4 regions of the Virgibacillus salidurans genome follow, and region 2 is predicted to be linked to each of the others. Evidence: riboswitches for the same ligand, from Rfam matches in the RefSeq annotation. Region 2 holds a riboswitch; each other region holds the start of a gene.

Region 1 (5,458 bases), 760 kb from region 2:
GATAACGGTATGGCGACCATTCGTGCAAGGATTTCTACCATTGAAACGGATTTTCCCACAGCGTTTTTCTTCTTCTTTATACTTTTAGCAAGCGCTTTCAAATTGAAGGAGGGTATATGCAGCAAAATTCAATTACAGGCTGACAATAATGTGAATATTCAGCTTCGGCATATATTCAATGACAAAACAAGGAGGATACACATGGCTTTAGAAAAAGAATATCAGCAGCAGAAAGAGAAAGAAGTTGATTACGTAAAGGTTGCTAATAGCCCATCGTTTAAAAAATTTATGAAAGACAAGAAAAAATTTATTGTTCCATGGACGATTTTTTTCCTGATCTTTTACTTCTTGCTGCCGATTTTGACAACGTATACGACCTTTCTGAACACACCGGCGATCGGAGATATTTCCTGGGTGTGGCTGTTTGCCTTTGCCCAGTTTGTGATGACATGGGTGTTGTGTATGGTTTATGTGAAGAAGGCGAATACGTTTGACAAACAGGCGGATAAAATCATCGAAAAAATACAGAAAGGAGGTAATGATAAATGAGCCCGACAGTTATTATTCTCTTTCTTGCTATTGTCCTTCTGACGCTAGTGATTACCTATTTTGCTGCGAAACAGACCCAGACAGCCGGTGATTTCTATACCGCAGGCGGCGGTCTGACCGGGATGCAAAACGGGCTAGCCATTGCGGGAGATTACTTATCGGCTGCTTCCTTTTTGGGGATTGCCGGGGCAATTGCGCTTTATGGTTTTGACGGCTTCTTTTACTCGATCGGATTCCTGATTGCCTACCTGGTCGTCATGTTTCTGGTTGCCGAGCCGTTAAGGAATCTGGGTAAATACACGCTTGCAGATATGATCAATTCTCGCTTTGATGCGAGAAAGGTGAGGGGAGCAGCTGCATTTAGCACGGTGACGATCAGCACGTTTTACATGATCGCCCAGCTCGTTGGCGCAGGTGCCTTGATTCAGCTTTTATTCGGGATTGATTATTGGCTGGCCGTTCTGATTGTTGGTGTCATGATGACAGTTTATGTACTGTTTGGTGGGATGACAGCGACAAGCTGGGTGCAGATTGTGAAAGCTGTGCTTCTAATGGCTGGTATGGTTATCATGTCGTTTCTCGTTCTGCTCAGGTTCAACTTTAATATTGGACAAATGTTTACTGATATGAAAACGGCCACCAGTCATGGTGCGGCTTATTTGGAGCCGGGGCTGCAGTATACCGACTCGCTGGGGACGATCTCCCTGATGCTGGCACTTGTGCTTGGTACTGCTGGATTACCGCATATTCTCATGCGCTTTTTCACGGTAAGGGATGCTAAAACAGCAAGAAGCTCGGTCATTACGGCAACATGGGTGATCGGAGCCTTTTATATATTGACCTTATTTTTAGGGTTTGGTGCAGCGGCGTTTGTCGGGGAAAGTGCGATTCTTCAGGCCAACCCGGCAGGAAATATGGCAGCACCGTTACTGGCACAAGCAATTGGCGGAGATCTCCTGTTTGCTTTCATATCAGCGGTCGCATTTGCCACGATTCTGGCTGTGGTCGCGGGCCTTGTGCTCTCAGGAGCCTCGGCATTGGCCCATGACTTTTATGGGCAAATAATCAAAAAAGGAAAAGCGTCGGAAAAAGAGCAGGTAGTTGCAGCTCGTACGGCTTCCCTGATCGTATCGGTGCTGGCCATTGTTCTCGCGCTGTTTGCCCAATATCTTAATGTGGCGTTCCTTGTTTCACTTGCCTTCTGTATTGCGGCAAGTGCCAATTTGCCGGTAATCCTGTACACGGTTTACTGGAAACGGTTCAACACGTCAGGTGCCGTTACCGCGATGCTAAGCGGATTGATTTCAGCGTTGGTACTGGTGTCTATCAGTCCGAGTGTGTTTTCACCAGTCGAGGGAGCGGCATTATTTACCGGGGAGCCTATCTTCCCGCTGGATAATCCTGCACTCGTTTCCGTTCCAATAGGCTTCTTGGGCGGTTATCTTGGGACGATTCTTTCTAAAGAAAAAGATCTGAGACGCTATGCGGAGGTGAAGGTGAAGGCGAATACGGGTTATAAAGCCAGTGGATCAAGTCATTAAGGAGGAGGTGCTCTGTTCCGAGGAGACTCGAGGTTCTCCAACAACAATGGTTCCCGTAAATACTTGACAGACCCCTTTCTTGTGTTAGGATGAGAATAATAAGTTAATAAAAAGTAACTACTAGAGGTGCCCAAAATGCGGGCTGAGAGGAAAGCGTGGAGCTTTCCGACTCTTACAGACCTGATCTGGTTAATACCAGCGGAGGGAAGTAGTCGAAGAAATAAAATCGATTATTCGAGCCAGGTCTTATTTATAGACTTGGCTCTTTATTTTTTAGCTGTTTCCTAAATGATTGGGTCTGCGAGACAAATAAGAACAATTAATATGAAGAGCTAATCATTTTCTTGAAAAGGGGAAACACGATATATGAATCGAACACGAATGTTGACCATGATGGCCATTTTTGTGGCTATTGGAACAATTGGCTCTATTTGGTTTCCAGCACGTCTACTGATGGCGTATCCAGTTCAACATACCGTCAATGTTATGGCAGCTGTTATACTTGGAACAAAGCCAGCTGTAAGTGTTGCATTTATGATTGGGCTGCTCCGTGTTTTGACTGGCACTAGTTCGGTATTGGCTTTTCCTGGGGGAATGATCGGTGCCTTCCTTTCAGGGTATCTTTATAACAAATTTCGCAAATACAGGTGGGCAGTTATTGGAGAAATCATTGGGACCGGGGTCATTTCCTCATTATTTTCCGTTCCTTTTGCTAAGCTGCTAATGGGAAGTTCAGTTGGAGCCCTTTTTTTCATGCCGTCATTTTTGGTTAGTAGTATAACAGGTTCATTAATAGGGTGGATGATTGTTGCAAGAGTTAAAAAAATAAGCAAACATCACATTTAAGAAACATTATTTTAATCGCTTCCCTCGCATGTCATGGAAAAGGATTGATAAAATGACAAAAATACGATGCATTAACGATTACCGGAACGTATCTAACAGGAGGAGCAGGAATTCTCAATTTTGGTTTAACGAGTGGTCAGTAGGAGCAATTCTTCCCATAATTAAGTTTTCTTATTCAATTTTAAAAGAAAGGGGTCTTATCATGCAATACCTGATGAAAACAAGAAAAAAATCACCGCTGATCTATAATATTATGAGCGAAGTAGGTTCCAATTTTATAGCAAATGGATTGATAGCTGTGGGCACCTCTCCTTCGATTTCCAACATGCCAGAAGAAGCAGACGAAATGGCAAGGAAGGCGGATGCTGTTATATTAAATTTAGGAACTTTAAGCAAAGCCCGGGCAGAAGCAATGATGGTAGCAGGAAGAGCTGCAAATGAAGCGGGAGTACCGGTTTTTTTAGACCCCATAGCAATTGGTGCGACTGATTTTCGTACAACTGTGATTCATGAAATTCTGTCCGAGATTAAAATAGCTGCTATTTGTGCCAATGCCGGTGAAATTGCGGTTTTAGGCGAATCATTGGAAAAGACAACGAGTCCGGATAGTTCTCTTGAAGAAAATGATCCTTCCATTGCTGAAAAAGTGGCGCGAAAGTATGAAACGGTCGTTATTGCGACCGGCCAAACGGATATCGTCACAGATGGAAAAAGAACTTCCCTTTGTAAAAATGGACACGTCATGCTACAAAACATCACGACCAGTGGCTGCTTGCTCACCTCTGTTATCGGTGCATTTGCCGGTGTAGCTGGAGAAGATATTTACGAAGCAAGCATTGAAGCAGTAACGGGGTATGGAATTGCAGCGGAATTAGCCATGAAAACAGCGACAGGACCAGGTTCATTTATTCCGACTTTTTTGGATCAGTTATATTTTTTGAACGAGGACACCATTGCTGCTCATCAACACCTGGAACAATAAGTATACAACGATGTGAAGGAGTTGTGTAAATGATGCAGGAGTCATTGCTTGATAAGAAAACTGCCTCGTATTGATCGACTTACAGAATGATTTCTGTCACCCGATGGAACAGCTGGCTAACGCAAGGACATAACAATTATTATAGTTAATGGAGGAATTTCATTATGGAAAAAATTCTTTTTATAGAAACCGGTACTGGTCTCGATGTACATGGACAAGATGTCAATGTGGCAGCGTGTCGTGCTGTAAAGGACGCTATTCATTATAATTCAATGCTCGGTATTCGCAGTATGCTGCCTGATGGCGCATAAATAATATGAAGATAAATATAAAACTAGCGATTCCTCAAGATTTGGATCAATTAGAACACGACAAAATTAAGAGTATGGTTCCATATGGCCGTGTCTCGGTTGAGGTTATAACAGGCGGTATGGCAACGACAAGCGGCATTTTCCTTGAAGATCAGCAAGATAAAAATGATTTGATGTACATGGTGAATGCTGCAGTGGAAGTAGGATACTAAGTAGACGTTTTTTTCATTAAATTTAAGGAGGACATAGCAATGCGATTTTCGGAATCCTTGAAAACTGCAACTAAACAAAGTTGGGCGTACAGCATGAATCATCCATTTGTCCAGGGTATTATCAAAGGCGATTTACCACTGGAAACATTTAAAAATTATATTATGCAGGATATCTATTACTTGAAGCATTATGGAAAAGTCCATGCATTTGCCGCCGCACATGCGGATGATTTTAGTCAGGCTGCATTATTAGCTGGAAAAGCACAAAATACCGCTGAAGCAGAGCTTACCGTTCATAAGGAACACGCCCGAATTCTAAATATTACCGATGACGATTTAAGTAATTTTAAGCCAACACCAACAGCCTATGCGTATACATCCCATCTGTATCGAACTGCATTGTCCGGCAGCCTGGCGCAAATCGTTGCGTCGATGCTTCCATGCTACTGGCTATATGCCGATATTGGCTTGGAAAATCGGGATGCTAAACCTGGAGTAGGAATTTACGACAATTGGATTCAGATGTATGCAAGTAATTGGTTCCAAGAATCTACCTGTGAGATGATTGACTTGCTGGATGATCTGGTAGCTAAAGCGAGCGAGGTGGAAAAAGAAAAAATTAAAGCTCAGTTTGTGATGGCCAAAGAATATGAACTCGCCTTCTGGGAAATGGCCTATACGTTTGAAACGTGGCTTTCGGAAGAGAAACAAGCAGCAAATATTTAGTTATTTTTTCCATTATGGAACATAGTGCCCCCGCATTAATGTAAGCACTATGTTAGTTTTTTGCACATAAACATTCGCACCCTCGCCTGTACAAGCTGATGCAAAAATTCACTGAGAAATAAATATTCGTTAAAGAATCGGGAGACATAACCGGTGCAAAAAAGCCGTTCGACGTGTTTCATTTCTAAGGAAAATGGTAATTAAGGTATAGGTCAGGCAGTTTAATTTTCTAATACTGAAGGGTTATGTCATTCATTATCGGTTACAGATATAATTACCACGCTACAAGGT
Region 2 (5,458 bases):
CATCCCAAACCAAAAAAAGGATCCCCTACCTAAGCAGAGAATCCTCATCTATTCCTCTCCATTTTTCTAAGTAATCTTCTTAGCCTGTCCACAACAGGTCGCCTTCCTCCCATGACGACTCCTGACAATTCTGCAAAAATATGTAGGAGCGCGAGTACAAAAAACGTGACAATAAATGCCGTTGAGATGGATGCAAAAGAAAACAGGATGGCCAGTGCACCGAATAAGGCACTGAACGCGTACATAATCATGACTGTTTTCCGGTGACTGTATCCTCCGGCAATCAGCTGATAATGGAGATGCTTGTTATCCGGCATCATGATGTTTTCCTTATTGTAGGCTCTTCGGACAATGGCTAACAATGTATCAAATATCGGCACCGCTAACACCACAACAGGGATGATGAAACCGAATAACGCGATATTTTTAAACAACCCGAGCATGGAAACTACTGCGATCATGTAGCCGAGAAAATTGGAACCTGTATCACCCATATATATTTTTGCAGGATAAAAATTGTGATACAGAAATCCGAGATTGGCACCGATCAATACAATACATAAATATGCGACGATGATTTGCACGTCAATTAGTGCCATGATGAATATACTTGTCAGGGCAATTGTCGCCACCCCTGTAGCAAGGCCATCCAGCCCATCGATTAGATTGATCGCGTTGGTGATGCCAACAACCCAGAGCACTGTGATAAACACACTGAAAAAGCCAAGATCTACCATGCCGATGATTGGCAGGGTTACGCGTTCAATGATAAGTCCCGACGAAATAAGAAATGACGCTGCAATAAGTTGTCCCGTAAGCTTGATAACAGGTCTGATGCTGAAGCGGTCATCGAGTGCACCAGTTAGGACGATGACAATCGCTCCAAGTAAAATTTCCGGCAGGTGCTCGTGAGTCGGCTGCAGGTAAAGCGCACCAAAAAAAGCACCAATAAAGATGGCTATTCCACCAAGTCTCGGTGTTATTTGCGTATGTATTTTCCTTCTATTTGGCAGATCAACCGTCCCTATCTTAATCGCCAATTTTTTCACGGGATAGGTTACTAAAAAAGTCGCAACAAGTGCAATCATAAATGCGATAAATAAATCGACATAATTATACATAGGAATCTCCTAAAATTCATGATTTCTATTCATCTGAGGTAGCGTATCGTCTGCCTTTGATTATATCGAATACATTACTACATATGCAAACGTAACATGATTCGACAAATTTCGGGGCGTGCCTGTCACTGTTCGGGCTTTACATCTTGGGTTATTCTGTGGCATACTGTTTTTGTATTCGATTCCTGAAAATTTTATATTTTAATGTGGGGGGGCTGGTTTAAGCTGGCTGAGATTGTATCCGTATGATACTGACCCTTGGAACCTGATCTGGTTGGTACCAGCGGAGGGAACATAGTCATATTTTAAAACATGATGAATGTTTATCCTATGCGCTAAAGGGCTAACCTTTAGCGCATTTTTTATTTTAAAGGAGGAGAAAAATGAGTAGAACATACTTTTTGTTATTTTTATCTATCGTTCTATTTTTTACAGTAGGGTGTGGGCAGGATGAAGCAGCTACAGAAGGGGGTGAAAATGACCTAACACCGGTTTCCTTTGTCCTGGACTGGACGCCGAATACAAATCATACCGGAATATATGTCGCAAAGGAAAATGGTTATTTTGAAGAGGAAGGGCTTGATGTCGAAATTATGTTACCAGGGGAAGCTGGCGCAAATCAATTACTCGCTTCAGGACAGGCAGATTTTGGTGTTAGTTATCAGGAAGGACTAACGCAGGCTCGCGTGGAGGGGCTTCCGCTCGTTTCGATTGCAGCGGTCCTGCAGCATAATACGGCTGGCTATGCGTCACCTGTAGACAAAAACATTACAGAACCAACGGATTTTGAAGGAAAAATATATGGTGGAACCGGCAGCACGCTGGAACAAGCTATGATGCAAACCATCATGGAAGAAAATAATGCGAATATTGATGAGGTCGAATTCCTGCCTATTGGTGACGCCGACTTTTTCACAGCGGTTGAGCGTGATGTCGACTTCTCGCTTGTTTATTACGGCTGGACAGGTGTTGAAGCCGAATTAAGAGACGAACCATTAAATATGGTATATCTTACTGATTTTTCCGAGGAGCTCGATTACTATACGCCGATTCTAGCAACAAGTGAAGAAATGATTGAAACCGATTCAGAAACAGTTGAAGCATTTGTACATGCAGCAGCAAAAGGCTATGAATTTGCAATCGAAAACCCGGAAGACGCCGCTTCTATTTTAATAGATAGTGAGCAGGAGCTGGATCCGGATTTGGTGAGGGCAAGTCAGGAGTGGATATCACCAAGATACCAGGATGATGCAAAGCGTTGGGGTATTCAAGAACATGAAAGATGGGAGAGTTTTACTAATTGGATGTTCGAAAATGGAATAATTGAGAACGAACTTGAGGTGGACCAAGCATTTACAAATGAATTTTTACCAAGTGAGGAGTGATTTTCAGGTGGCGAATTCAATCATAAGTATTCAAATTATCCCGAAAGTAGAGGCGGGTGAAAACGCCTATTCTTATGTAGACGCGGCAATTGCTGTGATCGATGATGCAAATGTAACGTATCACGTTCATCCGCTTGAAACAACGATGGAAGGTGAACTATCCGAATTGCTGCAAGTGATTAAGAAAATGAATGACAAAATGATTGCAATGGGGGCGGGCAATGTCATCTCACAGGTGAAGATACTCCATCAGCCGGCAGGGATTGCTATGGATGCGTTAACGGAGAAATACCAATGAAAAAATTATTGCAGATAGGATGGCGGCCGGTTGCTGCCATCTTTATCCTGATTGGTTTATGGCAGCTGGCAACACAGGTTTTTTCGATTGAAACATGGTTACTCCCTGCCCCAACAGATATTGTTCGTGAAGGGATAGATGTGTTTCCTGGCTTCCTGACACATCTTCTGGCAACAACACAGTTATCCATTACAGGATTTATCATCGGGACGTCGGTCGGCTTGTTGAGTGCCACGCTCTTGCATCTGTCGCCACGCATGCGGGAGACATTTTATCCGTTTTTAATTCTCTCGCAAAACCTGCCCGTTATTGTACTTGCACCATTGCTTGTCATTTGGTTTGGATTTGGTTCCTTGCCAAAATTGATTGTCATTACAATCGGATGTTTTTTCCCGATTGCAGTATCTGCCTTAGGTGGATTTCAGCAAACCAACCGGGAGTTGACCTACTACATGAAAATGATGGGTGCCAGCAAATTACAATTGTTTTGGAAACTGGAGTTGCCTCATGCGTTGCCTGCGATTTTTTCCGGTTTGAAAATAGCGGGAACTTACAGCGTGATGGCTGCAGTTATCGCTGAATGGCTGGGAGCTCAAGAAGGAATTGGTGTGTTTATGACACTCGCTTCTTCATCTTATCAGACACCACGTGTATTCGTTGCAATTATTGTTGTTATGCTGCTTAGCCTAACAGTTATTGGTCTGATTACCTTGCTGGAGCGAAGATTGATACGGTGGTAAAAGAAAGGAGAACAATGATGAAGCTCGCATTACGGAATATCAGCAAATCCTTTGGAGATAAACAAATACTGGATAGCATTTCATTCGATGTTCAAGATGGTGAATTCGTCTCATTGATTGGGCCTTCCGGGAGTGGCAAAAGTACATTATTCAACTTAATTGGTGGGTTATTTGCACCTGACAGTGGTGAAATATTTATGAATGAAAAAGAGATTACAAGGAGGAGCGGCCATATTGGCTATATGCCACAGCAAGCCTCCCTCTTCCCATGGCGCTCGGTCATGCAAAACGTATTGCTTGGCCAGGAGCTGCAGGGCATAAAAGAAAAAGACCGCGCAATGAAGATGCTAGAAAAAGCAGGACTTGGCGACGTTGCTCTTGCCTACCCACACGAACTATCCGGTGGCATGAAGCAGCGCGTCGCCTTTATTCGGGCTCTCTTAAGTCCACAATCTTTCATGTGCTTGGATGAGCCTTTCTCTGCGCTGGACGAGTTTACACGTCTGGATATGCAAAAATGGCTGCTCTATATTTGGGAGGAAGACCAGCAATCTGTTCTATTTGTGACACATAACATTGAAGAAGCATTGTTTTTGTCAGATAAAATCATTATCCTTTCTACTAATCCGGCGCATGTAAAAAAAGAGATCATCATCCCCTTTTCCAGACCGAGAAATGAAGACATTTTACTCACCTCCGAATTTCTAGAATGGAAAAAATACGTAATGGAGACAGTACAAGCTTGATGACATGATTCGACAAAATCCGGGGCGTGCCTGTCACTGTTACATGTGGTAAAATGATTATGGTTTTTTAATAATAATCAGATAAGACCTGAGGAGGTGTGATGATGGCGTATATTTTTGTTGCTGCGGCGGTGTTGGCTGTTATTCCGATCTTAGTTCTTTTTAAAGTGAATATGGAAAAGTTGAAGGAAGATCCTGGACAGCGAAATAAGGTTCAAAGTCATTTTATGATCGGGGTCGCTGTGAGTGAGGTCATTCCGCTTATACTGCTGGTTTTTGGATTTATGGGGACGAATCAAGTAGATAGCATGAGCGAATTATACATACCTGGATTAATTATACTTTTATTGATGGGATTTGCAGCTTTCTTTATTTTTCTGCAGAGGAAAGTGGATGTAAATCCGGAAACAAAGGATACGATAAACTCCTTTGCCGCAATTAGCGCCGCGCTTGTCAATGCTATACCGATCGTAGCGCTAGTTGCTCTGTTTATGATGGCGCCTTAATTATTATTTTATTTGACTGATCAAGCAGTCCTCGATCGACTCATTGAGGGCTGTTTTCATCTATATTATTGAATTCGACAATAATCAACAAAAACCGGGTGGTGACAGGCACTGAAATCCCCTCCAACCTGCTTTAGTTGATTTAAAACTTTTTCCCCTTTAAAATGAATAATTATGGACTCACGTAGAAATGAGGGAATTTCTATTGAATAATCAACAAAACCCAAAGGCAATTATTGTTATTTTTGGGGCAACAGGCGATTTAGCGAAACGAAAATTATTTCCATCTATTTATAGGCTTTATCAAAATGGGAAAATTGATGATGACTTTGCAGTGATTGGTCTTGCACGGAGGCCGTGGACCAATGAAATATTGCGTGACAATGTAGAACAATCGATTAAGGAAACAAATGCTTCCAAATCGGATGTAGATAAATTTACATCACATTTTTATTACCAGTCCTTTGATGTTACGGAAGCCTCTTCTTATCAGGGGTTAAATGATTTAATGCAGGAACTGGAAGGGATGTATAATACAAATGGCAACCGAATATTCTACTTGGCGATGGCACCGGAATTTTTCGGAACAATTGCAGTTAACTTGAAGGATTACTGCTTAGAGATGAGCTCCGGCTGGTCACGCCTTGTAATCGAGAAGCCAT
Region 3 (5,458 bases), 940 kb from region 2:
CCTACGGAGTGGCTTCAGCCTTCGTTCTGCCGAATCTACCTGTACTTCAAACCCCATGACCTGCCAGTCATGACGCAAGCAGGAGTATTGACGGGATGGTTTCGGGAAACATGGTTCCTTCATTCCCATCCTCCGTTGTAAAGTTTGGATTAACTATAAGTAATCCGCTGCATTTCACGCTTCAAAGCGCTTATAGCATAGCTTGTCGAACGGCGCCCGTTAGCTTAAGTACATTTCATCACAAACTTAAGTTTAATTGCAGGAATGCTACTAATTTTTATTCGTTTTGGATTAAATTTCTATCAGTTATTTATTTTTATGGTATAAGTTTAAATGCCATTGCAGATAATACCCCTATAACAAATTAGGGGGGATAAAATGGAAGAAGCAACGACAAGTAATAATGGAGTGACTGGATCTAATAAACTAAACCTTACAGGTCTTGGTGTTGGAGCAATTGTACTAACCACTGTTTATACGGCGGTTTTGGCTTCACAGTTAATGGCTACCAAACATAAAGTCGATTACCTTTATTACAAAGAAATAACACATAATAAGTAGCTATATATAGACGGTGCTTTTTTGACCGTCTTTTATTATGTATAAAATAGCTTATTAAACTAACTTGCTGCGTTAGTCAAATAAGCCTTACTCCATAATATGGCCCGTTTGCGGAATTAAAAGAATCCACCATATCAACATAATTGTATCAAACTTTATTTCAAAGCCACAAATTAAAAACTTGATATAATCCCATCAAAATTATATAATGGTTTTGCTTGCGATTTTTAACTATATTACATCATGGGGCTGTAGTTCAGTGGGAGAATATTTGTCTGGCAGACAAAGGGTCACGGGTTCGAATCCCGTCAGCTCCATTTCAAAACATCACTCTTACTTATTCTAATTACAGAATGAGAAGAGTGTTTTTTAATTCGAAAAAGGTTGTAGAGCCTCATTTTTATTATTGTAGTGAAACCATCCAGTTCGGGAGAGCGCTTGGCTGGCAGCCAAGAGGTCATCGGTTCGAGCCCGATATGCTCCATAATGAAGCAAAGGTTAGCTGGACGTTCTACTAGAGTGTCCAGCTAACCTTTTTATACTCCACAATATTTTTTCAGGAAATATAATTTCTTAGGAGGTTGAGATATGATGCTTGTTTTCTCTGAAGATTACTGTGAAAGATGTATTACTTGGGGTTCAAATGTAGAGTTAACTTGTAGGTCGATCCAATTATGACTGAACATGTTTAAAATGACTTCTCGTTTCAACCGTAAAATTATCAAACTTCTCTTCTAAACGAGCCTGACTGGTTGCAAATGATTTTTGATTCACTTCTAGGCGAATTTGTCTTTCTTCCATACGAGTTTGATTAACAGCAAGAATTTATTAACTTTTTCTACTTGACCAAGTTTCTCTCCAAAGGTATTTAAATTTTGCTCAACTCGATCCAGCCTCTTGCCAAAGGTATTCAAGTTTTCCTCAAATCGAACTTGACCTTGTTGTAGGATTTCCAAATGTTCTAAAATAGTATTTAATTTCTCCTGCACATCCACCCTCCTTTCCTAATATTATACCACGATACATATAAAAAACTATCAAAAATATAAATCTATTTACTTTCACTCACCGCCCTCATCAAGTGCACGACATACTGATCCAACCGTTCCTCCATCATTTTATCCGTTAATCCTATAACACCAAATTCCTTCCAGCCCGGGTATACTTTTGGATATTCTTCAGAAAGCATGTCCATTAATGAAATAAGATCCCAATAGAGGTCATAGGTAAATGCTTTTCCGGCAAGTCGATTATATGCATCTAAAAATCCATCAGCGGTTTTAACATCGTACAACATCGCCAGGTTTACTCTGCAATGTCCAATATCAATCCCTGATGGCCCTTGGCAGGCATTCACAAAGTCCACGACACCACTGACTGCGCCATCACGCCACATCACATTTGCAGGATAATAATCTCGATGGATGAAGTTATTTTTAGCATTAGGGCGCGGTCCTTTTGCAATAGCTATTGCCTTTTCCCATACATCTGGAACACTAGACCATTCCGGGATCTCAACCTTTGAAATGTCATTATAGGAAAAATAAATCCATGGAAAATCACTGACTTCAACAGCATGAATTTTACAAGTACACCTGCAAGACCAGCTAACCATTCATGCATACCCCTTGGCTTTAATTCAACACTTCCCTCAAGCTTTGTCATTAAAACTACTGGAACACCACATATTTTTTATTTCTCCCCTTCATACTCTAATCTTTTTTGACTGATTATATAATACTTCTAAGTAAATCGCCAAAAACCCCTGCGTTTAAATTCACCCAATTAAGGAAATATGCTTTATAACCAACTATTTAAAGGATGGTGAAAATATGCAGGCAGTAACATTTCAAGGTAAAGAGGCAATGGAGACGAAAAGAGTCGACGATCCAACTATCCAAGAAAATGATGACATGATTGTCCGGATTACCGCTAGTGGAATTTGCGGATCAGATCTTCACCTATATAAGGGTGGGATCGTTCCGGCAAATGATTATGTTGTTGGGCATGAGCCAATGGGAATTGTTGAAGAAGTCGGTCCAAATGTAAAAAACTTGAAAAAGGGAGACCGAGTAGTCATCCCTTTTAACATTGGATGTGGAGATTGCTTCTTCTGTAATAACCAAATGGAAAGTCAATGTGATAACTCGAACCCTCACGGAGAACCTGGTGGTTTGTTTGGATTTGGCGAGGACTTTGGGAATCATCCCGGCGGTCAGGCAGAATATTTACGTGTGCCCTATGCAGACTTCTCATCTTTTAAAATACCAGAGTCAAGTGAACTGGAAGATGAGCAAGTATTATTGTTATCCGATGTCATTCCTACTTCCTATTGGAGTGTGGAGCATAGTGGAGTGAAAGAAAATGACACAGTAATAATCTTAGGTTGCGGACCAATTGGGTTGATGACACAGAAATTCGCATGGCTAAAAGGAGCAAAGAGAGTAATTGCTGTAGATCAGATAGAGCATCGATTAGAACATGCGAAGAAAACAAATAATGTGGAAACGTACAGTTTTAAAGAATATGAAAAAATCGGACAGCTTTTACATGAAGATACAAAAGGTGGGGCTGATGTTGTCATTGATTGTGTTGGAATGGACGGAACCGTACCGCCTAAAACAGAGTTCGGGTCTGAAATGGACAATCAATTTGGAACAATTAGCCCGATCATTACCGCTTCACAAGCTGTACGGAAATTCGGTACGGTTCAATTAACAGGAGTGTATGGAAGCGATGCAAATAATTTTCCACTCGCAGACTTCTTTACACGTAACGTATCTTTAAAGATGGGACAAGCACCGGTAATTAATATCATGCCAAAACTTTACGAAATGATTGAGAACAAACAATTCGACCCAACAGATATTATCACACATCGAGTAGGCTTAGACAAAGCATCGAAGGTTTATGATATTTTTGATAAGAAAGAAGATGGAAGTATTAAAGTTATATTTAAGCCATAACTATTCCATGACAAATGTAGATTTATTTGCTAAACTGAAAATGAATGAACAATCAAATAAATAGTAACTACTAGGGGTGCCCAAAAATACGTGGGCTGAGAGGAAAGCACGTGTGAGCTTTCTGACTCTTACGGACCTGATCTGGATCATACCAGCGGAGGGAAGTAGTCAGACGAAATGTCTAATCTATCTTCAAATTCGAAGCCAGGTCCCCCACGGGATCTGGCTTTTTTGGTCTCTCCCTTGAGAGGAGGTAATTAATGAATCGAACACGCTTACTGACAACGATGGCCGTTTTCGTAGCAATCGGAGTCATTACCGCACAATTATTATGGTTCCCCGCAGGTGTTGCAAGAGCATACCCTGTCCAGCATGCTATTAACGTCATGGCTGCCATCATACTTGGCCCGGGTCCGGCTGTGGCTATCGCCTTTATGATCAGCCTGCTCAGGAACATGCTGGGGCTCGGGACATTACTCGCATTCCCCGGCGGCATGGTTGGAGCCTTTTTAGCCGGTTATCTCTATCAAAAATTCGGTAAAAGAGCGTTGGCAACAGTTGGTGAGGCATTTGGCAGTGGGATCATTGGTGCACTATTTGCTGTACCTTTTGCTCAACTTCTCATAGGAAGTTCTGTCGGTGCATTATTCTTTGTTCCTTCATTTCTAGTGAGCAGTATTACTGGAGCAATGATTGGCTGGTTTATTGTTTCAAAGATAAACTATGAAAAATTAGTGCGTATATAGTCTAGGAAACTACTATGCTTTAAGACTTTCAAACCTATTAGAGGAGGATTTATAAATGACACAAATTCCAACTGCATTTACGATTGCTGGCACAGATCCAAGTGGTGGGGCAGGTATTCAAGCAGACTTAAAAACATTTCAGGAATTAAAAAGCTATGGCATGTCTGTAATTACCTCTGTTGTTGCTCAAAACACAACCGGCGTCCAACGTGTTCACCATCTTCCCGTTGAAATGATCGAACAACAGCTGGATTCCGTGATTTCCGATATTCCGGTTCACGCATTTAAAACAGGAATGATTGCAAATAAGGACATGATGAAAGTGATCGCAAAACGTGTTTCAGACCTGGATGCATTCTATGTCATGGATCCGGTTATGGTTGCTACAAGTGGAGACTCCCTGATCGATCAGGATTCGCGTCATTTTTTACGTGAGAACCTCTTGCCATTAACAACGTTAGTTACACCAAATATTCCGGAAGCTGAATTTATTACCGGGGATAAAATTGAGACAACCGATGACATGAAGCAGGCTGCGGAAAAAATTGTTGAGGATTTCGGTGCTGATGCAGCTCTTGTTAAAGGTGGCCATATGTCTGGCAAAGCTGTGGATTTTTTATATGACGGCATGACGATAAGCACCTTTACGGCTGATCGAATTGATACAAAAAATACACATGGAACAGGGTGCAGCTATTCCGCTGCCATTACAGCCTATTTAAGTCAAGGTATACCACTGCAGAAAGCTGTTCAAAAAGCAAAACATTTTGTAACAGCTGCAATTAAGCATTCCTTTGAACTTGGTTCCGGAAGCGGTCCTACCAATCATTGGGCAACAAGAGAGGAGGCGGTGAAACAATGAATCCAAACATTATTCAAGAGGTACGGGAAAATAGTCCATTGATTCATCATCTGACAAATCAGGTTGTCATGAATTTTACAGCGAACGGTCTATTATCCTTTGGTGGAGCACCAGTTATGGCAAAAGCAGAAGAAGAAGCTGCTGAAATGGCTTCTGCTGCCGACGGGGTTCTCCTTAATATTGGCACACTTACATCCGTTGAGCTTTCAGCAATGATTCTCGCTGGAAAAGCTGCAAGCGAAAAAGGTATTCCAGTAGTACTCGACCCGGTAGGAGTTGCAGCCACCTCTTTTCGCCAATCCGCCGTTAAGAGAATCCTAGAA
Region 4 (5,458 bases), 1.8 Mb from region 2:
AGGAAAAGAAAATAATCAGGATCTGCTTGTCATTGTTCAGCAGCTTGAAAGTGCGATGAAAAAATTACGTGAAGCTTCTGCTTTTGTCAGCTGTTTAACTGCACAGGATGTGAAGGATGAAAAAGCAAATCTTTTAGAAGGACAGCGTAATGTTCTAAAGGCTGAAATGAGCGGGATCCGAACAAATTTTAATCAAAATTTAGCTGCAATTAATGATGGAACATGGGAAGAACTGCTGACCCAGCCGGAGCTAGTGGAACTTTCTTTTATATTAAATGAAAGTAGAGAACAAGCGAAAAAGCAATTATCTGTAAAAGAAGAAGTATTAATGAATGATTTGGCGGTTGACGGCTATCATGCGTGGAATCAGATGTATGGAACAATAGTCGGAAATATGAGTGTTGAGATTGAAGAGGATGGGGAGGTTAAATCTTATTCTGTCGGACAGGCTTCCAATAAATTAAGCAACCCGGCAAGATCTGTACGTAAACATGTATCCGAACAATTGGATAAAGCGTGGAGCAGTCAGGCTGATTTATTTGCCCAGACACTGAATCATTTGGCTGGGTTCCGTCTACAGAAATATAAACACCGTAACTGGGAAAGTGTGTTAAAAGAACCATTAGCCATTAACCGAATGAAGAAAGAAACTCTTGATACGATGTGGACTGCTATCACAAACAACAAAAGTCATTTTGTTGATTATCTAAAGAAGAAAGCGGAACTATTAGGATTAGAAAAATTAAGTATGTACGATGTTGGAGCACCTTTGACAGATTCAGTTAAACAATCGAGTTATACAGAAGGGGCAGAATTTATTATTGACCATTTTCGTGAATTCAGCCCGAAGATGGCCGATTTCGCACAAATGGCATTTGACAAACGGTGGATTGAAGCAGAAGACCGGCCAGGAAAGCGCCCGGGAGGATTTTGTACAAGTTTTCCGGACAGTGAACAAACACGGATTTTCATGACGTATTCCGGTACTCCGTCCAATATCGCGACTTTGGCCCATGAACTTGGACATGCGTATCATCAACATGTTATGAATGATGTTAATGGATTAAATCAAGGATATGCGATGAATGTTGCTGAAACTGCTTCAACATTTGCAGAAATGATTGTAGCTGATGCATCTGTTAAAAATGCAAAAAATAGTGACGAGAAAAAGGCGTTGTTGGAAGATAAAATTAAACGGAGTGTGGCATTTTTCATGAATATCCATGCACGGTTTATTTTCGAAAATCGCTATTATGAAGAACGTAAACAGGGGATGGTCTCTGTTAACCGATTAAATGAGTTAATGGTTGGGGCTCAGAAAGAAGCATACAATGATGCAGTTACAGACTATGATCCAAACTTTTGGGCTTCGAAATTACATTTCCATATTACAGGAGTACCGTTTTATAATTTCCCTTATACGTTTGGTTATTTATTCAGCCTTGGTATCTATGCGCATGCGAAGGAAAAAGGCGGCAGCTTTGAAGATGATTATATCGCATTATTGTGTGATACAGGCAGCATGAACGTGGAAGATTTGGCAGAAAAACATCTGAATGTAGATTTAACGAAACCGGATTTCTGGGAGAATGCTATTCAATTATGTATCAATGATGTAGAAGAATTTATGGAACTATAACTAAAAAGCTGAGTATCCATTGTCATAGTCTGATAGATAAGGTACAATGATGATAACAAAGAAAGTGAATGAAAAGCCTACAGGGGGAGCCATTTGGCTGAGAGTGAACGATTTTGTTCTTACCCTTCGAACCTGTTAGTTAGTACTAGCGTAGGGATGGTGGTTTTTTGATGGAATAAAAAGTAATGTGAGCAGATTCCTCCATCAGGAAGTCTTCCCCTTGGCATTGCTTTTTTTGTGTGATTTGAAATTGCTTTAAAAAGGGGAGGTAGTAACGTTTGAGTTCCAACAAGATATTATTTCTAATTGAGGTCGCGATTTTCACGTCACTCGCATTGCTTCTGGATATTATCCCGGGCCTATCCTTTAAAATATGGGCGATGGGTGGCTCCATTTCATTTGCGATGATACCAATTTTTATTGTCGCATTCCGCTGGGGACTAAAAGGAGGACTCGTGTCCGGGTTTTTATGGGGATCTTGCAGGTTGCTGTAGGTACAGCTTACATCCTGCACCCGCTGCAAGGGCTGATTGAATACGGGCTTGCCTTTACGGTCCTTGGCTTTGCAGGTGTTTTTGCCAGTCAAGTTCAGCAAGCGGTTAAAGATGGTAGAACAAAAGCTTATCTTTCTTATATCACGTTAGGCGTGCTCTTGGCATCAAGTCTACGTTTTATCGCACATTATTTTGCCGGTATTGTGTTCTTTGAGTCTGCGATTGAGGGGCAGCCTGTCTGGATCTATTCACTCGTTTACAATATATCCTACATGCTTCCTTCATTTATATTGTGTACCGCAATTGTGTTCTTTCTATTCCATAAGCAGCCAAAGACATTACTAAAGGCGGCATAAAAATATTGATTATTCGCTCGCGTTAAGGTAACCTCCAAGTTAGAGGTTACCTTTATATATAAAGGTGGAGATAAATGATGCATGAATTAATTGGTCCGTGCCAAACATGCGGGAAAAATGTATATTGTGAAGACGGATTTTTTGCTGGGGTACATGAAGATGGGCAACTTTTATGCGAAGACTGTGTTCCGCAAAATGAAAATTAAAAGGACAACCGCAAACTGGGTTGTCCTATCTATCTTAAAATAGGTAGCTACCTACATTCTCATTGTTGGTTACGATCAAGAAAATCTTGCCTTCGTCCATTTCTTCTTCATGGTTTTCTGCTTCTGCTTGGGTGAAGCCCATTTCTTCAAGTTTTGTTCTTAATTCATCGCCTTTACTGTTGAACATATTTCCAACTGCTTCCTTGAAGTCCATTTCGCTTAAACCAATTGTATTTGCATCAGCACCGCCTGCAACGCGATCTGTTCTATCATCATCATGTGATAGAATATAAACATCATCTTTATCTATGCCTTTATCTTTTAATATACTTACATCTGTTTTTAAGTGTTCATCATTGAAATATCCTTTAATGAATGGTTTCATATTTAACTCCTCCTTCGCTTTATATAATTAACATTCCCATCTATCATTTAACTAAAACATGTTAAGCTCCCTTTTGTTTGTCGCGCTTTTCTTCTTCCATGCATAGGCTATAGAACTATTCATCATGGGAGGAAGCGTATATGGAGCTGACTATTGCTCACTGGTTGTATGGTTTATTTACACTTGCGATTATAGGAACAATGATTTTTCGAAGAGGTGTTGTACTCCCTTCACTGTTAGGGACATTTGTAATTGCTTGGGTATACAAAGGAAGTATCATTGAAGGATTTACAGCCATTTTTAATGCGAATCTTGTAGCCGCTCAGGAGCTTTTCAGCATATTTTTAATCATTACTTTTATGTTGGCGCTTCTGCATTCCTTACGTGATCTTGGTGCAGACCGGAAAATGATTCAGCCCATCCAGAAGATGATGATTAATGGGCATGTTTCTTATTTTGTTCTTGTTGGCGTGACGTATGTTATTTCGCTTTTCTTCTGGCCGACACCCGCTGTTCCTTTAATTTGCGCTTTACTTGTTCCTGCTGCAGTAAGGGCAGGGTTGCCTGTAATGACAGCTGCAGTTGCGATTGCTATTTCCGGTCAGGGAATGGCTCTTTCCTCTGATTATATTGTGCAAGTAGCACCTAGTCTATCAGCTACTTCTGCTGGCATTGACACTGCTTTGGTTGCCGATAAAGCGTTAGTGCTATCTTTAATAGCTGGGGGACTGCGATCCTTTTGGCATATTTTCTCTATCGAAAATCAATCCGTTCCAAAGAGGATAAATTAAATGACATTGATCTTGAGAAATTACAGTCGACAACAGCATCAACAAATAAACCACAGTCCTTGCATTTAACGATGTGGAGTAAGTTATTTGCTGTTCTGGTCCCATTAGTTCTCGTGGGCGTTGTGGTTTACATGGTTTACGAAAAGCTTATATCCGGCAGAATGAGTGGACTTGAAGGTGGCGATGGAGCAGCTTTTATTGGTGGAGTTGCTGTAATTCTATTGTTATTATCCACTGTCGCTTTTGGACGTGAGCATGCATTGGATTATATCTCGAACCATATCACAGATGGATTTGTATTTGCTTTTAAAGCAATGGGTCCGGTTATTCCAATTGCAGGTTTTTTCTTCCTGGGAAGTGCGGATTTTTCCGGAAGTATTTTGGGCCTAGATGAAAATCCTCCGGCATTGCTGTTTGATCTTGTACAATCTACACAAGCATTTCTACCTGAAAGTGCCCTACTCGCTGCTTTTAGTGTATTGATCATTGGAATAATTACTGGTCTTGATGGCTCAGGATTCTCCGGATTGCCGCTCACCGGTGCCCTGGCTGCCTCACTCGAAACAAGTTCAATTGATGCTGCTACACTTGCAGCTATAGGGCAAATGGGATCGATATGGACTGGTGGAGGAACGCTTGTCGCATGGTCGTCACTCATTGCAATTGCCGGATTTTGCGGTGTTTCTGTGATGGCTCTTGTTCGTAAAAACTTTTTCCCGGTTATTCTCGGCTTATTCCTGTCAACAATTCTTGCTGTAATTATTTTTTAACGAACTACGCGCGCCTAAACCGCCTACATTGGTTTGGGCTTTTACTTTTGTTACAATTTGGTTAAAATGTACTACGTTGGAAATAATAAGAATTGACTTTACGAGGAGGACTTTACATGGCAGATATATCGGGGACAAAAACAATTGTCGAAGCGTCATTAAACGCATTATTGGATGATGAAACATTCCTACCGGATTTACATAGTGCAACAAGGGAAAAAGCTTTTAGTTCACTCGTTTCTATTTTGTCCACCCCAAATCATGTGCATAAATCTTTTTTGAGAGTGCCTTTGGAAAACGGAAAAGTTGTGCGAATTCCGGCTTTTCGGGTGCAGCATAATAATATTATGGGCCCGTATAAAGGTGGGATTCGTTTTCATGAAGCTATAAATGAAGATGAAGTAGTTGAATTATCATCGCTTATGACATTAAAAAGTGCTTTGCATGATATTCCTTTTGGTGGTGGGAAAGGCGGAGTTGTTATTAATCCCAGAGATTATGAAACGAAGGAACTTCATTTAATTAGTAAAAAGTATGTGCAATATTTCAGTGATATTCTTGGACCGGAAAAGGACATCCCTGCACCTGACGTTGGAACCAGCGCGCGTGAGATGGACTGGATGATGGGAGAATATAAGAGCATTCGCCCTGGCATGAAATACCGCAGTAGCTTTACAGGCAAGAGTGTTGTAAATGGGGGATCCTTAGGAAGAAGAGAAGCAACCGGAAAGGGCGTTTACTTTACGTTCCGTTATCTGATGCATGATTTTTTGAATGCGCAACATCAATGGTTAAAAGAGCGGGACAATATTTTTGT

Evidence for each region. Region 2 has a riboswitch for thiamine pyrophosphate ahead of KFZ58_RS16505 (ABC transporter substrate-binding protein). Riboswitches for the same ligand answer to the same signal wherever they lie in the genome.
Region 1: another riboswitch for thiamine pyrophosphate. It lies ahead of thiW (energy coupling factor transporter S component ThiW); the one in region 2 lies ahead of KFZ58_RS16505 (ABC transporter substrate-binding protein).
Region 3: another riboswitch for thiamine pyrophosphate. It lies ahead of thiW (energy coupling factor transporter S component ThiW); the one in region 2 lies ahead of KFZ58_RS16505 (ABC transporter substrate-binding protein).
Region 4: another riboswitch for thiamine pyrophosphate. It lies ahead of thiT (energy-coupled thiamine transporter ThiT); the one in region 2 lies ahead of KFZ58_RS16505 (ABC transporter substrate-binding protein).

What each region holds. Positions count from the first base shown of each region.
Region 1 covers NZ_CP074373.1:240,847-246,304, forward strand. The annotation lists gene KFZ58_RS01345 (LytR/AlgR family response regulator transcription factor) at 1-2, shown strand, start outside; gene KFZ58_RS01350 (DUF485 domain-containing protein) at 202-549, shown strand; gene KFZ58_RS01355 (solute symporter family protein) at 546-2,090, shown strand; TPP riboswitch at 2,203-2,314, shown strand; gene thiW (energy coupling factor transporter S component ThiW) at 2,457-2,936, shown strand; gene thiM (hydroxyethylthiazole kinase) at 3,139-3,918, shown strand; partial or broken gene KFZ58_RS01370 (Lin0512 family protein) at 4,083-4,441, shown strand; gene tenA (thiaminase II) at 4,481-5,167, shown strand.
Region 2 covers NZ_CP074373.1:3,309,064-3,314,521, forward strand. The annotation lists gene KFZ58_RS16500 (glycosyltransferase family 4 protein) at 45-1,121, opposite strand; TPP riboswitch at 1,320-1,430, shown strand; gene KFZ58_RS16505 (ABC transporter substrate-binding protein) at 1,505-2,506, shown strand; gene KFZ58_RS16510 (thiamine-binding protein) at 2,514-2,804, shown strand; gene KFZ58_RS16515 (ABC transporter permease) at 2,801-3,544, shown strand; gene KFZ58_RS16520 (ABC transporter ATP-binding protein) at 3,559-4,290, shown strand; gene KFZ58_RS16525 (hypothetical protein) at 4,395-4,796, shown strand; gene zwf (glucose-6-phosphate dehydrogenase) at 5,002-5,458, shown strand, end outside.
Region 3 covers NZ_CP074373.1:417,960-423,417, reverse strand. The annotation lists gene KFZ58_RS02320 (hypothetical protein) at 1-123, opposite strand, end outside; gene KFZ58_RS02315 (hypothetical protein) at 379-561, shown strand; tRNA gene KFZ58_RS02310 (tRNA-Ala) at 807-878, shown strand; gene KFZ58_RS02305 (hypothetical protein) at 1,338-1,550, opposite strand; gene KFZ58_RS02300 (aminoglycoside phosphotransferase family protein) at 1,613-2,176, opposite strand; gene KFZ58_RS02295 (alcohol dehydrogenase catalytic domain-containing protein) at 2,394-3,527, shown strand; TPP riboswitch at 3,590-3,707, shown strand; gene thiW (energy coupling factor transporter S component ThiW) at 3,788-4,273, shown strand; gene thiD (bifunctional hydroxymethylpyrimidine kinase/phosphomethylpyrimidine kinase) at 4,329-5,135, shown strand; gene thiM (hydroxyethylthiazole kinase) at 5,132-5,458, shown strand, end outside.
Region 4 covers NZ_CP074373.1:1,530,111-1,535,568, forward strand. The annotation lists partial or broken gene KFZ58_RS07895 (M3 family oligoendopeptidase) at 1-1,639, shown strand, start outside; TPP riboswitch at 1,712-1,813, shown strand; partial or broken gene thiT (energy-coupled thiamine transporter ThiT) at 1,918-2,489, shown strand; gene KFZ58_RS19165 (hypothetical protein) at 2,564-2,695, shown strand; gene KFZ58_RS07905 (YflT domain-containing protein) at 2,730-3,080, opposite strand; partial or broken gene KFZ58_RS07910 (hypothetical protein) at 3,221-4,641, shown strand; gene KFZ58_RS07915 (Glu/Leu/Phe/Val family dehydrogenase) at 4,758-5,458, shown strand, end outside.